DNA from 3 places in the Rossellomorea sp. H136 genome. Region 2 is predicted to be linked to each of the others. Evidence: predicted binding sites of a transcription regulator. Region 2 holds the regulator's gene; each other region holds the start of a gene.
The links. Region 2 encodes LexA, which represses DNA repair genes until DNA is damaged. Its sites were predicted from a motif close to CGAACATATGTTCG; they were not measured.
Positions count from the first base shown of each region.

Region 1: a site for LexA is predicted at 833-846, ahead of ACYH0O_RS16765 (ImmA/IrrE family metallo-endopeptidase). Genes of this name have one in related genera too.
Region 3: a site for LexA is predicted at 4,518-4,531, ahead of ACYH0O_RS16045 (Y-family DNA polymerase). Genes of this name have one in related genera too.

Region 1 is NZ_CM166371.1:3,258,124-3,263,438, reverse strand. Features, by position in the region: gene ACYH0O_RS16770 (recombinase family protein) at 1-253, opposite strand, end outside; gene ACYH0O_RS16765 (ImmA/IrrE family metallo-endopeptidase) at 320-808, opposite strand; gene ACYH0O_RS16760 (hypothetical protein) at 995-1,198, shown strand; gene ACYH0O_RS16755 (hypothetical protein) at 1,240-2,409, opposite strand; gene ACYH0O_RS16750 (helix-turn-helix domain-containing protein) at 3,358-3,585, shown strand; gene ACYH0O_RS16745 (hypothetical protein) at 3,859-5,127, shown strand; gene ACYH0O_RS16740 (hypothetical protein) at 5,111-5,315, shown strand, end outside.
Region 2 is NZ_CM166371.1:2,189,109-2,194,423, forward strand. Features, by position in the region: gene ACYH0O_RS10975 (methionine gamma-lyase family protein) at 1-578, shown strand, start outside; gene ACYH0O_RS10980 (MerR family transcriptional regulator) at 718-1,134, shown strand; gene glnA (type I glutamate--ammonia ligase) at 1,173-2,507, shown strand; gene lexA (transcriptional repressor LexA) at 2,636-3,256, opposite strand; gene yneA (cell division suppressor protein YneA) at 3,414-3,740, shown strand; gene ACYH0O_RS11000 (YneB family resolvase-like protein) at 3,752-4,402, shown strand; gene ACYH0O_RS11005 (DUF896 domain-containing protein) at 4,508-4,741, shown strand; gene tkt (transketolase) at 4,927-5,315, shown strand, end outside.
Region 3 is NZ_CM166371.1:3,124,947-3,130,261, forward strand. Features, by position in the region: gene ACYH0O_RS16015 (hypothetical protein) at 1-33, shown strand, start outside; gene ACYH0O_RS16020 (alpha/beta hydrolase) at 163-1,089, shown strand; gene ACYH0O_RS16025 (aminoglycoside phosphotransferase family protein) at 1,170-1,991, shown strand; gene ACYH0O_RS16030 (iron-sulfur cluster biosynthesis family protein) at 2,100-2,432, opposite strand; gene ACYH0O_RS16035 (CDGSH iron-sulfur domain-containing protein) at 2,565-2,780, shown strand; gene ACYH0O_RS16040 (YolD-like family protein) at 2,835-3,167, opposite strand; gene ACYH0O_RS16045 (Y-family DNA polymerase) at 3,189-4,451, opposite strand; gene ACYH0O_RS16050 (glucose-1-dehydrogenase) at 4,939-5,315, opposite strand, start outside.

The DNA of each region.
Region 1 (5,315 bases), 1.1 Mb from region 2:
CGGATCTAGTCAAACGATCCAAGCGATAAACTAAGACACAATCGATTAAGTTTTGCTCAATATGTTTCATCATTCTTTCCAGATTAGGCCGGTTCGTGTCTTTTGCGCTATAGCCATCATCAATATAGATTTCGAATATATCCCATCCCTGGGACACACAGTATGCTTTTAAACGGTCTGTCTGTGCTCGGATTGAATAACCTTCTGCTGCTTGTTCAGTTGTACTAACACGGACATATACGGCTGCTTTCATTCAATCACTTCCTTTAAAACTAAGATACTCAAATGTTTTGAACAAAAAAATATAGATATTGGTAATTTAGTATAAGTTCCTCTGAATATGATTTCTTCGAATAATCTGTTCCAATCGTTCTTCACAAAGTTCGGGAGTAACCAGGAACATTTCAGACATTTGTTTTATCACGTCTAGATCATTGAGGGGGATATACTTAATCATGTGATAGGGGATAGCTGCATATTGGGTGAAATGATGTGCATCCCATTCTTGGAGTTCTCTAAAAGAAGAAGGCATGATTGTTTGGACTCCTGAATGCCTAAGGATATGGCATAATTCATGAAAAAAGATTTCTCTGTGTTTTTCAATGGGTTCTCTACTATCGATTACAATGTCTTGGTACCTTCCAATTACATGGAAACAACTAGGTATAGGCTTCTTTTTAACGTATATACCAAGGAATCTTGATATTCCTTCTTCACTTATTAGGTTGGGATGGGTAACTCCTAACTTAAGATAGAAATTTGAAACCCAATCTTCTAATCCGGTGGTCCTGTATGCAAATTGGTACATTTTGTTCACCTCGGTAACATTATACAAACATACGTTCGCTCATTCAACTGGAAAATGTCCATAAGGGGAAAATTATATAGATAATTATACCTGGAATTAAAAACAATCAAATTTAATCAAGAGGGTAATTTGAAAAAATGTTATAATAAGGTAATTGGATAAATGAGGTAAGAGGGGGGGAAAAGTATGTTAAGGGTAGCGTGGATTTTACCAAATATTTTTTTATACTTAGCATTTATCTTTTTAACTTATTTCATCATTAATAATTATTCAGGACTAAAAGAGTTAAACAACCTAGGCATATGGATAATTATTTCAGTATTAGTACTTGTGGTTGCTTTATTTGGAAGTTATAAAATTTTTGCTTGGATAAGAGAAGGAAAAATATAAAGGCCACCGGAATGGAGGCCTTTATATTTTAATCTGTATAGTTAGAACCCGTACACAACGGACATATTGATATTACTCCAATTAGTGTAATATAAGAGATCTCTAGCATTTTGACAGTATTGTGCAGCATATCGACTAAGTGATAGTCTTGAATAAGTTGCATAGATAGATGAAGTTAATCCTGCAAAGGTAGAAAGTGCTCCTCCATAGTAAAGTGCAATTCCAACCCAACCGGCTGGTCCTGTACCATATCCTGCGACCATTGAAACAAGCCCCATAAGTACTCCGAACCAACCAGCTACTTCAGTCCATGTAGCATATTCCATTCTCTCAATTACGTATCTTTCATAGGTGTCAATATTTGATTTGAACTGTACCATTGTATTCGCATTTTTACTATTATTATAAGTCGTCCCAGTAATTTTTATATATTGATGGGCTGCACTACTTAGTGCTTGCGCTGTGAATTTACCTGTAGAGATGTCATGATTATAATAGTTATCGAAAGCACCGGCTCTTTCAACTGAAGCGATTGAGAACGATTTTTCACCAGAGTCATTATTCTCTTTAACAACTTCCCCTAATGCCTCTTTATCAACGGTAATAGATCCGTTATTCATTTTAATTACTTCTTTTTCTTGTAATTCTTTACTGATTTTTCTAAGCTCATTCATTTTTTCAGAAGTAATACCTTCTACTTCTTTCTCTGTAGTTTTAAATTTTTTATTGTCTTTAGTTATCTTATTGATTTTATTGTTAACATTTTCTTTCTCTACACCATGCAAAGTTTTAGTATTTGCTTTCTGGACTATTCCTGTCTTTGTAAGATTCTCAATTGTTTGAGGAGTGTCGTATTCTTTAACTTTAACTTTGTGTTTAGCTTTTCCTGTAGTGTAATTATTATTGAATTCTTCAATTTTAAATACAGATTTCTCAAATTCTCCATCTAAATTATAGAAATCTTCCACAGCTGTTATTTTTGTTTTTATAAAATTTTTTCCTTCTGTTACTTCTGTAATTGAATTGACTTTCTTACTACCAATTTCTTCATATAGTCCTTCATCATTCACTTCATGAGATAATTCTTTCACCTCAAATGTCTCAACTGTTTTGAAGGTTTTTGCTTGTTCTGCTGATGCAGTTTTACTGAAGTTAGGTGCTACAATACTAAAGATCATTGCAACAGATAAAAATAATTTTAATAACTTCAATTTTTATTCACTTCCTTTCTCATTGGTTAATTAATTTTTAACATAATAAGAAAAATATAGAAAAAATGGTTAGTTGCTGTAATTATTCATTTTTTTACTAATTTAATAGAGATGCTACAAAATAGTTATTTATACGAAAAAAATATTCTTATAGGAATGTGTAAAATGGCATAAACACAAGAATGAGTATGTAATTTGAGAATATTAAGAGATATATTAGAAATTAATGAAAATTTTCATGATTTTTATAGAAATATATAGATTGATTATGGGTCTAATGTAATGGTTTTTCTCAATATAGAAATTAGAGAGATTCTCTATGAACTTGAAACTGCACTGGTTTTATTAATTGATTTCCCACCTGCAATATGAATATCCAAGGTACATCAGGAAGACTAGACTATGAGGAATTATTACAATGAAACATCAATTCTAGATCTAATAATTAGCATTAAAATTGTCCTATATACAAGTAGTTCCACTATACTAAACTCGGAAATGTTGCAAAAATGTACATTTCATTTGTGGCAAATTAAAACCCCTTCCAATGGGGTAGGGGTGGATGAATTAGATTATTAGTCCTGAAAAAATTAATAATCCAAAAGTGGATCTATTTTTTCTTTACACTTCTGACAAGAAATATCCTTAACCTCTCTAAAATAAATTGACTTCATTGCCTTTTTATCACCTTCATAAAATTCAGGATAAGGGATACCGCACTTCGTCATTTTAGAATCTTTTATAGCATGCTTTGTATCAGACACTGGTCCTTCGATTACGGGGAAAAGTAATTAAAACCTCCGAAGAATTATTAAATTTAATTTTTTTACGTAACTGTAGAGGAGAACATTAGCGAATTATGGAATAGTAAGTATAAGAGTCTGGGTATAAAGGTTTAACCCGAAAACATAGTTGATTTATCAAATTACTAAACAAGGTTGTGAGATATTGAATATCACAGAATTTGTCGGGGGAAAAATACGACAGTATAGAAAAGGTAAGGGTAAAACATTAGAGGAATTGAGTAGTTCCTCCGGACTAACGGTTAACTATTTATCATTGATTGAGAAAGGTGAAGCAAATGCCACTCTCATGAAGCTAGAGCCTATTATTTATGCTTTAGAGATTAATTGGACTGATATAATACCAATAAAACATGATGAGGAAAAAAGATAAGTTTCCAATTATTTTAATGAACTATGATTATTCTTATTCAGTAGATTATTGGCATCCAGCTCATAATACTCAGATTCAGAATAATAAGGTTTGGTATGGTCATTAAATAATATAGAACCTCTCTCATTCTTGAGGGAGGTTTTTTATGATTTTTCTACAATTTTACCTATATTTTTACAGGGGATATTTAGGTTTATAGTAATTTTATGCTATTATAGCTATATTCTATGAAAATATACTTAAAGGAAATAAAAAATTAGGTTGGTGCTAATTATGAGTACTGTTATTAATAGAGAAGCCGGAGATAAGGGTAAAGGATATAGATTACAAAGACTCCGGGCAATTAAGCAGTTATTAGATGTATTGGAAAATATGGATAAAAGAGAGATTATCTCTGTTTATGCTTCAACTGAATACCTTGATGATGTTTACATTAAAACTGTCTCTAAGACTGGAAGTAGTATTACAACTGAAGGGGACAAGAACTATGACCCGAAAAAGAAATTTTCATTTATGTCAAATGAAGTAACTAATAGTTTAATAATATTTATGGATTGTTGGATTGAACATAAATTAACAGATAATTTGTTTTTTTGTTTTTATACTACAGTGAATTATACTAAAGAAAAGCAAACCAGTGCACTTACTACAATAGGTATTAAAGTTCCTGATGTAGAAATCTTGAAGCTTCTAATGGATAAAAAATATGATTATGGAAATGTAATACATTGTGTCAAAACGAAAATAATATCAGAATATACTAAACAATATAGTGGTAAAAAGGAGAAAGGTCATTTAAAAACCATCGAAAAATTTGAAGATGATGTGTGGATCGATTTTTTAGAAAGAATTAGTTGGACTTTTGGAGGAGAGGATGAAAAAAGTTTAGAGAAAAAATTATTATATCAAATTGAAAGTCGTAAGTTCTATGAAAGTATTAATATTGATGGGAAAGAACCTTACATCTTATCTCACCTAGAAAATCTTTTTGAAAAGAAGGAACACCTTACTGATTTGCTAGAGAGAAAAGTAAGTGGTTCAGAAGTGAAAAACATTTTCTTAGAATTTTCTTTGGGTATAGCCAAACAACAAGACCACGTTTATACCATGTGGGAAGAGATGGAGGATCCAGTTGATAAGAGGAACATTAAGGATAAAGTGTTAGATGTTTCACCAGAATTCAGCAAAATGAAGATTGGTATTTTAGCAAGAAAGGTAGCAACGGTAAAAAAAGAATTATCAAAGTTAAGTGCAGAAGAAAGGGATACATATAGATACAGAATATTTGAAGCAAGTCAGGATAAAATATTCGAGTTTATTCAAAATAACAACGAGCAAGATAAACATGTTTTTACAGAGAAAGAAGTTGATGATTGTTTAAATGTTCTAAAAGATTCCTCATCAAAGCATTTGTTAGAAAAAGCAGTAGATTTTAAATACACATTAACCAACAAAGATACCATTTACAATACAGTATTGGAACTTTTTGATAGTTGTTTTTTATCATTCGATGAAGAAGGTTTTTATGATGGATATAAATAAAAATAAAATTAAGAAAAGAATAATGTTTAATAAGGATGAAGATTATTATTTCTTAACATATAATATTCTGTTGCTTTTAAATCAGTTAGATTGTACAAGCAAAGAGAAAAGTTTTTGGGATTATAAAAAGCTAATCTACTTAATTGAAATTATTACTGACAATAATAAGTTAAATATTGCTTTGAAGA
Region 2 (5,315 bases):
ATCCTGGTGGGGGCCTTGCTAAAACCGGGGGCTATATTGTAGGAAGGAAAGAACACGTTGACGCATGTTCATATCGAATGACCTCCCCTGGAATAGGGGCAGAGGCGGGTGCATCTCTTTATAGCTTGCAAGAAATGTATCAAGGCTTCTTTTTGGCACCCCATGTGGTGGCACAATCATTAAAGGGGGCCGTCTTCACATCGGCGTTCTTAACGGAACTTGGCATGAATACAAATCCAAGTCCCCATGCAAAGCGAACAGATTTAATCCAGTCTGTACAGTTCGATGACAGAGATAAGATGGTCGCATTTTGTCAGGCAATCCAGTTTGCATCACCTATAAATTCTCATTTTACTCCATATCCGGACTATATGCCCGGCTATGAGGATGATGTCATTATGGCGGCAGGAACATTCATTCAAGGTTCCAGCATTGAATTATCTGCAGACGGTCCGATAAGGCCACCTTATGTGGCATATGTCCAGGGGGGATTAACTTACGCCCACGTGAAAATTGCCGTTTGCTCAGCAGTAGATAATTTGATTGAAAAAGGTTTAATCACTGTGAATAAAGGATAATAAAGTAGTAAAAGGATAGTCTAAATCTGACTATCCTTTTCTTCTGAATTCATATGTAAGAAAATCTAACATTTAATTGACAGAACTCCTTACATTACATATAATAAGGTCAAGAAGGAAAACAAAAGGAGGAATCAAGATGAGTGGAAGTGAAATTCGTCGAACGATGGCATTATTCCCAATTAGTATTGTCATGCAGCTCACGGACCTAACAGCTCGTCAGATTCGATACTATGAAGAGCACCAATTGATCAGCCCTGCACGTACTGAGGGGAATCGTAGGCTCTTTTCCTTGAATGACATTGATAAGTTATTGGAAGTAAAGGATTTGTTAGATCAAGGCATCAACATGGCTGGGATTAAGAAGATTTTTGCGGTATCCAGTCATAATGAAAGTAAAGTAGTATCTGACGTAAGTAATGAAAAGGAAGAAAAAGCACGACAGGATTTATCCGATGACGAGCTGCGAAAATTACTTCGAAATGAATTGATGCATTCCGGTCGATTTACTAAAGCATCTTTGCGTCAAGGTGACATGTCTCGCTTTTTTCATTAAATAAAAACCTTTAATAAACTTGAGGAGGAAACACGTAAATGGCAAAGTATACTAGAGAAGATGTTTTAAGATTAGCGAATGAAGAAGGTGTAAAGTTCATCCGACTGCAATTCACTGACATTCTGGGCACGATTAAGAACGTAGAAATCCCTCTTAGTCAGCTTGAGAAGGCATTAGATAACAAGATGATGTTTGACGGATCTTCAATTGAAGGATTTGTTCGAATTGAAGAATCAGATATGTACCTATTCCCTGATATAGACACTTGGTTAGTATTCCCATGGACAGCTGAAAAAGGAAAAGTAGCCCGACTGATCTGTGATATCTACAATCCAGATGGCACTCCATTCGAAGGAGATCCGCGGAACAATTTAAAGCGCATCCTAAGTCAAATGGAAGAGCTAGGGTTTACTGACTTCAATCTTGGACCTGAGCCAGAATTCTTCCTCTTTAAATTAGACGTAAATGGTGAGCCGACATTAGAATTAAACGATAACGGTGGCTATTTCGATTTAGCTCCTACAGATTTAGGTGAGAACTGCCGTCGTGATATCGCATTAGAACTAGAAGAAATGGGCTTTGAAATCGAAGCATCTCACCACGAAGTTGCCCCTGGTCAACATGAGATCGACTTTAAATATGCAAGTGCATTAAGAGCATGTGATGATATCCAAACATTTAAACTAGTGGTTAAAACGATTGCACGTAAGCATGGATTACACGCAACATTCATGCCTAAGCCTTTATTTGGTGTAAATGGATCAGGAATGCATTGTAACATGTCCCTATTCAAAAATGGGGAAAACTCTTTCTTCGATGAAAAGGGAGATCTGCAATTAAGCGATACTGCTCGTCAATTCCTTGCAGGTATCATTAAACATGCAACTGACTTTACAGCGATCACGAATCCGACTGTAAACTCATACAAGCGTTTAGTACCAGGATATGAAGCACCTTGTTATGTTGCATGGTCTGCTCGTAACCGCAGCCCTTTAATCCGTATCCCTGCTTCTCGTGGATTAAGCACACGTGTTGAAGTCCGTAGTGTTGACCCGGCAGCTAACCCATACCTGGCGATGGCTGTATTACTGGCAGCTGGATTAGATGGAATCAAAAATAACCTTCCAGCTCCTAAGCCAATCGACCGTAACATTTATGTTATGGACAAAAAAGAGCGTGAAGAAGCGGGAATCGTAGATCTTCCAGCAACATTACACGCTGCATTAGAAAACCTTAAAACAAATGAAGTAATCGTTAAATCTCTTGGAGAACACATCTTCGAACATTTCGTAGAAGCGAAAGAGATCGAATGGGATATGTTCCGTACACAAGTTCATCCATGGGAGCGCGAGCAATACATTCAAATGTATTAATCCATGAAAATTGCTATTAATTAAAAGCAGTGGGTGGTAGCGAAAAATGCTACCACCCACTGCTTTTTTTGAGTCTTCAAAAGTATAGATAAAATTAAGCCGCTATTATACATAGCGGCTTAAACATATTAATGTACTTGACGATAAACTCCGACAACTTTTCCTAAAATGGATACATTTCGTAAAATGATCGGAGCCATAGTCGAATTCTCTGGTTGTAATCGAACATAATCCTTTTCTTTAAAGAAGCGTTTTACAGTCGCTTCATCTTCCTCTGTCATCGCTACGACGATGTCTCCATTATTTGCTGTTTGCTGCTGACGCACGATAACAAAATCCCCATCCAAGATCCCGGCTTCTATCATACTGTCACCCATGATTTCCAGCATGAAGACCTGTTCATCTGAAGGTGCCATACGCTCAGGCAGTGGGAAGAATTCCTCGACATTCTCCACAGCCGTAATGGGTTGACCGGCTGTAACCTTACCGATTAAAGGAACGTTCACAACCCGCTGACGCGGAATCGTATCCTCTTCAAGATTTAAGATTTCGATGGCTCTAGGTTTAGTGGGATCTCTGCGAATAAGACCTTTGCTCTCTAACCTGGCCAGATGTCCGTGTACGGTAGAACTAGAAGCAAGACCAACGGCTTCCCCGATTTCCCGTACGGAAGGTGGGTACCCTTTTTCTCTTACTGCAATTTTAATATATTCTAGTATGTCTTGCTGTCTTTTAGACAATTTTGTCATGTTCACGCACCTCTATTATAGATCTTATGTTCCCATTATAGCATGTCTTTCCAGCTGGTACAAACATAAGTTCGAATTCTTGTTGACACCAAACGAATGTTCGTATTACAATAAATATAACAAAAACAGAACAAACATTCGTATGGAGGTATTTTTTATGTTAACTCACATTTGGAATCGTTTCTCTTACATTATAATATTATTTGTTTTAGCGCTTTTATCTGCAGCCTATTTGCTATTATTTATGGCAAACCAGCCGTCATATCAAAGCATCACCGTTCAGGATGGGGACACACTTTGGACTATTGCCAAACAGTACAATGAAGAATATTCTATGACTGTGGAAGAATTTATCGCTTGGGTAGGAGAGGAAAACAATCTCACATCTTTCTCAATCAAACCCGGTGAATCACTTGTGTTACCTATAGAAAATCCAACATTATCCACCCATTCAGACTATGAATTGGTAATGAACGAAGAATAGAGGGATAGAAGATGAAGGCAGTAATTTACTGCAGAGTCAGTACAAAGAAAGATACACAGGAAACATCTTTGGATCGTCAAGAAGAGGAATTAGCAAAATTAGCAAAAGAACACCAATACGAAGTGGTTGCTATCATTAAAGATCAAGCGAGCGGTTTTGAATTAGATCGCCCGGGTGTTCTTGAACTTCTTGATTTGATTAAAGATGAGTCGATTGGGGCTGTTCTCATACAGGACGAAACAAGAATTGGCAGAGGGAATGCCAAAATTGCTCTCATTCATTGTTTATTAAAAGAGGAAGTCAAGATCATCAGTCAAACACATAGTGGGGAGCTTCACTTATCTGAATCAGATTCTATGGTGATTAATATCGTAAGCATGGTTGAGGAGTATCAAAGGAAACTCCATAATTTAAAAATCAGACGAGGGATGAAAAGGGCAGTGGAAAATGGTTTTCAACCTCATAAAAATCTGAAAAATAAAGGGAATGCAGATGGAAGGGAGCGGATTGAAGTACCCGTTGAGGAAATTGTCAGGTTAAGAAAGAACGAACTGACATTTGCTGAAATTGCAGCCACTTTAAGAGGGTTTGGGTATGATGTCTCCAAAGCTACCGTACATAGGCGTTTTAAAGAATATATGTCTTCGTTGGAAAATGCGTAACTCTTGTTTTATCTCCTTTAATCTAGTAACATGACGATAGTATTAAGCTTAACTATTAGTTGTATATTAGATTTTGCTGATTAGGCAATAAAGGAGTTTTTATAGATGCTTTCAAAAACAAAAATGAATCGAATCAATGAACTTGCCAAGAAGTCTAAGAGTAGCGGACTAACCGAACAAGAAGCAAAAGAGCAGTCCAAGTTGAGAAAAGAATACCTGGAAACTTTTCGTCAATCGATGAAAGGGACCATTGAAAATACAAGAATCTTTGATCCGGAAGGTAATGAAGTGACGCCTAAGAAGATTCAGGACATACAAACTAAAAAGAAAATGCATTAATTTAATGAACTGCCCGGTCCATTTTATTTGGACCGGGCAGTTTTTTTCATTTTCCCCCCTTATGTTTTCATAAGGGTTTTTATTTTCAAGGACTATAAAGTCATGTTATCATTCAAGATAGTTGTATAAACTATCAAAGAAGATTAATATTAATAAGGTACATTAAAAGGAAGGATGTCTGACATATGTTTGATAACACAGATCAATTAGCAATTAATACAATCCGTACATTATCCATCGATGCAATTGAAAAAGCAGGTTCTGGACACCCCGGAATGCCTATGGGAGCAGCTCCGATGGCGTATGCACTTTGGACAAGATTCATGAATCATAATCCGAAAAATCCTGAGTGGTTTAACCGGGATCGCTTCGTTTTATCCGCTGGTCATGGATCAATGCTATTATATAGCCTTCTTCATTTATCGGGTTATGACGTTTCAATGGAAGATCTTAAAGAATTCCGTCAATGGGAAAGTAAAACACCGGGTCACCCGGAATACAAACATACCCCAGGTGTTGAAGCCACGACTGGACCGCTTGGCCAAGGAATTGGTATGGCAGTCGGTATGGCATT
Region 3 (5,315 bases), 940 kb from region 2:
CATCCTACCAAAGGGCAAAATGCTAAATCTTAAATAACCATTCAGGAAAGTGTCTCTTCTTAAGGGACACTTTTTCTTTGTATTCCCCTGTTCAAAAATTCCTCTTTTTTCCTCCTTTTTGCTACAATATGAGTAAGAATGATTTTGCTTGAGGTGATGAAGATGAGAAAAAAACTTGCCATCCTTGGCGGTACCCTTTCGTCCATAGGTCTGCTTGGGATTTATATTACGAATCGTTTTATGTACTTACCGAAAAAGGGGGATGACTTTATCCGGTCTCGTGAAACAGGATCGACCAGGCTGATACAAGAGGATTATGACTCACTTCCTAAAGAAGACGTGCTGATCCCTTCACAATACGGATATGACATTAAAGCGATTTTTGTGAAGCCTCACCCCCATAAAAAATTCATGATCTTTTCCCACGGGGTGACAGAAAACAAATGGAACTCGATCAAGTATATGAACCTTTTCATCAAACAGGGATTCAATGCCGTGATTTATGATCATCGCCGGCATGGGGAGTCCGGTGGGAAGACGACAAGTTACGGATATTTTGAAAAATATGATTTAAAGGCTGTTGTGGATGAGTTGATCCGTCGTGAAGGGGACGACGTGTTCTTTGGAATCCATGGTGAATCCATGGGGGCTGCGACTCTCCTTCTATACGCCGGCAGTGTGGAAGACCGGGCCGATTTTTATATTGCCGACTGCCCTTTTTCCGACTTTGGCGAACAGCTCGCCTATCGTATGAGTGTAGAAGTGAAAATGCCGGCAAAATTTCTCCTTCCCCTCGTGGGCGGCACACTAAAGCTGCGACAAGGATACACATTAAAGGATTTATCACCTATATCGGTTGTTCAAAACATCAGGAAACCCGTGTTATTTATCCACAGCACAAATGATGACTTTATCCTGCCTCAAATGACGAAGGATTTATTTGAAAAAAAACAGGGACCAAAAGAGCTGTTTCTCGATTTTCGGGGCACTCATGCTCAATCATATAATGATAACCCGGAAGAATATGAAGAAGTGATTCAACGGTTTCTCCAGCAATTTGTACTAAATGAAAGGGATGATGTCTCTTGATTCCAACTGATTTCAGGTCAAAAATGCAAACCATGTACGGCGAATCGGGTGAAGGATGGATTTCAAACGTGGAAGAGCTCATGGTGATTTTGGAAGAACGGCTGCGCTTAACCTATGGCGAGCCCTTTTCATTAAGCTACAATTTTGTGGTTCCTGTCCGAATTGATCATGATCGGGCTGCGGTTCTAAAGATTGGGTATCCGAACAACGACTTCTCAAATGAGTTTCACGCTCTTCAGGATTTCCAAGGGAAAGGCATGGTGGAAGTCCTCGATTTCAATAAGGAGGAGGGATGGATTCTTTTAGATCATCTGTTACCTGGTTCATCTCTTCACTCCATTGAGGATGAAGAAGAGGTCCTGCAGGTGTTTACCCATGTTGCTCACCGTTTATGGCATAAACCTGTCAGCCATCATCCCTACCCTTCCGTTCAATCCTGGTCAAACGGGGTCGGTCGCTTGCGTGAGCGGTTCAACGGAGGCACTGGTCCCCTGCCTGAAGAAATCGTCTCAAAAGCTGAGATGCTCTACCCGGAGTTACTTAGTTCTGCTCAGAATCTTTTTCTTCTACACGGTGATTTGCACCACGGCAATATTCTATTCTCTAAATCCTCCGGTTGGATGGCCATTGACCCCAAGGGGCTTATCGGTGAGAGAGAATATGACTGCATTCAATTTACATTAAATGAATGGAGTAAATGGGATGTTCCAATAGAACTGCTTCGATACAGAATCAAAACAATGGCCTCTCTACTCTCCCTCTCTTATGAACGGTTGATTCGTTACGGGTTCTGTCATTCGGTTTTATCTGCGTGCTGGTCTGTAGAGGACGGGATGGACGGGTGGAAGACAGGGGTTTCAGTGGCCCGGTTGTTTGAGGAATTGGTGAATGAACTAGATTAGTATCTATAGAACTATTTACCGCTGCAACATCCATCACTATACATAAATGGCTTTATATTTTAAAAAAGCCTCGGATCTCGGATGTACTCAGATCTAAGGCTTTTATTCTTATTCCCCCGGAAACATCAGAAAGTTCATTCTTCCATTTATGATCTGCCCGGGGCTTTTTAATTGAAACGTGTTACTTTGTGAAGAAAAATCAATTTTCAGGTCTTCATCAAGAAACACCACTTTGGATTTTTCTACCAGGATCGGATAGCTGTTGGTTTCAATCGTTATATCTTCCCCTTCATCAGGTTCATGTACAAACCATAAAGTAGGAATTCCACTTACGACACAGCCACACCCCTCTGTATCATACTTTAATTTCAGGTATCCAGCTTGATTATCTATTTTACCTTGAATCTTTTGAGTTGCTTCATTCGTTAATTCAATCTTCATTCTACGACCTCCCTTACTCCACCATATTATCACATTTCATTTGTTTCCTTTAGAATATTGCATTTTTACTCTTTTCACCTTACTATCGATAGTGGGGAATTCTTTTGTATTTTCTAGAAAGGGTGGTTTTTCATGGCAAAAGCTCAGATTAAAGTGAATGATAATGGTTCTTTTCGTGTAAGCGGGGACGTGGAACTGATTGATGCTGACGGAAATGTATTTCCAACGAAACAAGTGTTCACTCTTTGCCGTTGTGGTTTATCTACAAACATGCCGTTTTGTGACGCATCTCATAAAGGAAAATTCGAATCATGTGTGCGTGCAGAAAAAGTATTGGACGAAGAGTAAATGGAATGAAAGAGAGACTTCACCCTGGTGAAGTCTCTCTTTTCCATTGGGCTGTCAATCGAAAAAGCGAATGTCCACAATGCTTGCAAGTAGAATATAGTGTACGTCTTCGAACCTGTCTACGACGTGCAGCTTTCCTTCCAGTGAGTCGACATGGTGAACGGTTCCAATCGATAATTGATGACGGTGCTTTACATAGTGAGTAATCGACACCAATTTACCAAACTCCATCGCCTCTGCGACGACTTCATTCATCCTGTCCAGTTCCTGCTCTTCAAGTTCGATCCTCTTCTCGTGCGTATCTTCCTTTGCCCAATCCCTCAGTAATTTCACGTGCTCCGGCAGCATCATAGATGTCCATTTGATTCTTCCTCGATCGCGGATCAATCCTCTCACCTCCTATATTTATTACGATTTATGTCCACCCACCAGGCGGGCACGATGCCTTGTTGTTCCTGCCTCTGTATAGGATACGGCCCGGAGAAGGGCTGCCGATCCATATTTATTTCGGATGCGGTCCACTACATACCCTAGCTCCCGCTTCTCCCATCGATTAGGCTCGAACAAAGAAATCTGCAAGGCTCCATCATCTACAATATTTGAAAGAGCGATGTTGATTTTCCGTACAGTTTTCCCGTTGTAATTCTCTTCGAATAACTCCAGGCATACACGATATAAATCCATGGTGATATTGGTCGGCTCCTCGATGGTCCGCGACCGGTGAAACCCTCCACCAAATTCTTCGTGACTGTAACCGACGCCAAAGCTTATTGTTCTCCCCGCCTTGCGATGGGTGCGGGCACGCCTGGCGACTTCTTCACACATTTCTAAAATGACACGTTTGATTTCCTCTTTCTCCTTATAATCGCGCAGCAGGATCTGCCCCTTGCCAAAGCTGATTTGACCATCCATGATCGGAGCTCCTATTTCAGATAAATCAACTCCCCATGCGTGGTAATAGAGTTGATTTCCCATAACGCCGAACTTGGCCTCCAGCTTCTCCAGGTCATACAGCGCCAATTGCCCGACAGAGAAAATGCCCATGCGATTGAGCGTTTTTTCTAAGCGTCCGCCAATCCCCCACATTTCACGTAAAGGCGATAACGGCCACAGCTTTTCCGGAACGTCTTCATAGGTCCATTCGGCAATCCCCTCTTTTTTTGCTTCGAGATCCAAGCACAGCTTAGACAACAGCATATTGGGACCGATACCTATGGCGCACGGCAGCTGAAACTCCCTTTCCATATCATCCTTGATTTTGCGGGCAATGGTGGTGGCATCCCCCCAAAGATTCGTCGCTCCATCAATCTTAATAAAACTTTCGTCCACGCTATACGTATGAATGGCATCTTTCGGTACGTAGCGATGGAACAACCGGGTCAATTCAGTCGATATCCTGACATACGTAGCCATTTTTGGCTCTACAAGCCGGATGCGCGGGTCCTTTGGGATTTCAAACATCCGCGAGCCCGTTTTGATCCCAAAGTCCTTCTTCAGTCTGGGTGATGCCGCTAACACAATACTTCCTTGGCGGTCCCTATCCCCTACTACGGCCAAATGGCATTCAAGGGGATCGAGACCCAGCATGACAGCCGAACAGCTAGCATAAAAGCTCTTCATATCGATGCACAGAATCTTATGGTGTGGCAGCACACTGTAATCGACAGTCATATATTCGTCCTCCATTTTACCCAAAATAGAACAAACGTTCTTATATAGTATAGTTATGATTCTATACGAATATACGTTCCCTTTCAACAAAAATTAATGGAAATAGAGAGAATAACAAGAAAAGCGGAGGCGGCTTGGGTAGGCCCGACAAGCATAAGACGAATCCGCATAAAAGGTGCTCTTGCCTTTTTTGTGGATTTGACTTATGACCTCGAGGGCCTAGCCGCCGGAGCTGGACAACAAGAAAAGCGGAAGGGGCTCGCCCTGGGGCGACAAGCATAAGAAGAGTAACCCGAAAAGGCGTCCTTTCCTTTTTGGGTTACTCTTCTTATGCCCTCGAGTCCCAAGCCCCTGGAGCTGGACAATGAAAAGCGGAAGGGCCTTCGGCAGGCCGATCATCACTATAGTGGATTAAGAATGCTTATACTCATAACACAATAAAAAGAGCAAACATCACATTATGATATTGCCTCCCCCTATACATACATCAACCTCTCCCGGCTTGGAATCCTGGATATTTCGTCATGCCCCCATCAGCGATGAGGGTAGTCCCTGTGACATAACTTGCTTGCTCTGAAGCCAAAAAGGCTACACAGGAAGCAATTTGCTCCGGTTCCCCGATATAGCCTATTGGAATGAGCTTTTCCACACCTTTTTTCTTTTCGGGATCGGAAAATTTCTCGGCATTGATGGGAGTATCAATGGCTCCGGGAGCAATATTGTTTACCCGGATTCCATCGGGTGCGAATTCTAATGCAAGACTTTCCATTAATAATTTTACCCCACCCTTACTGGCCGCATAATGAGCAAAGTGAGGCCAGGGAATGATTTCATGTACAGACGAAACGTTGATAATCGAGCCTT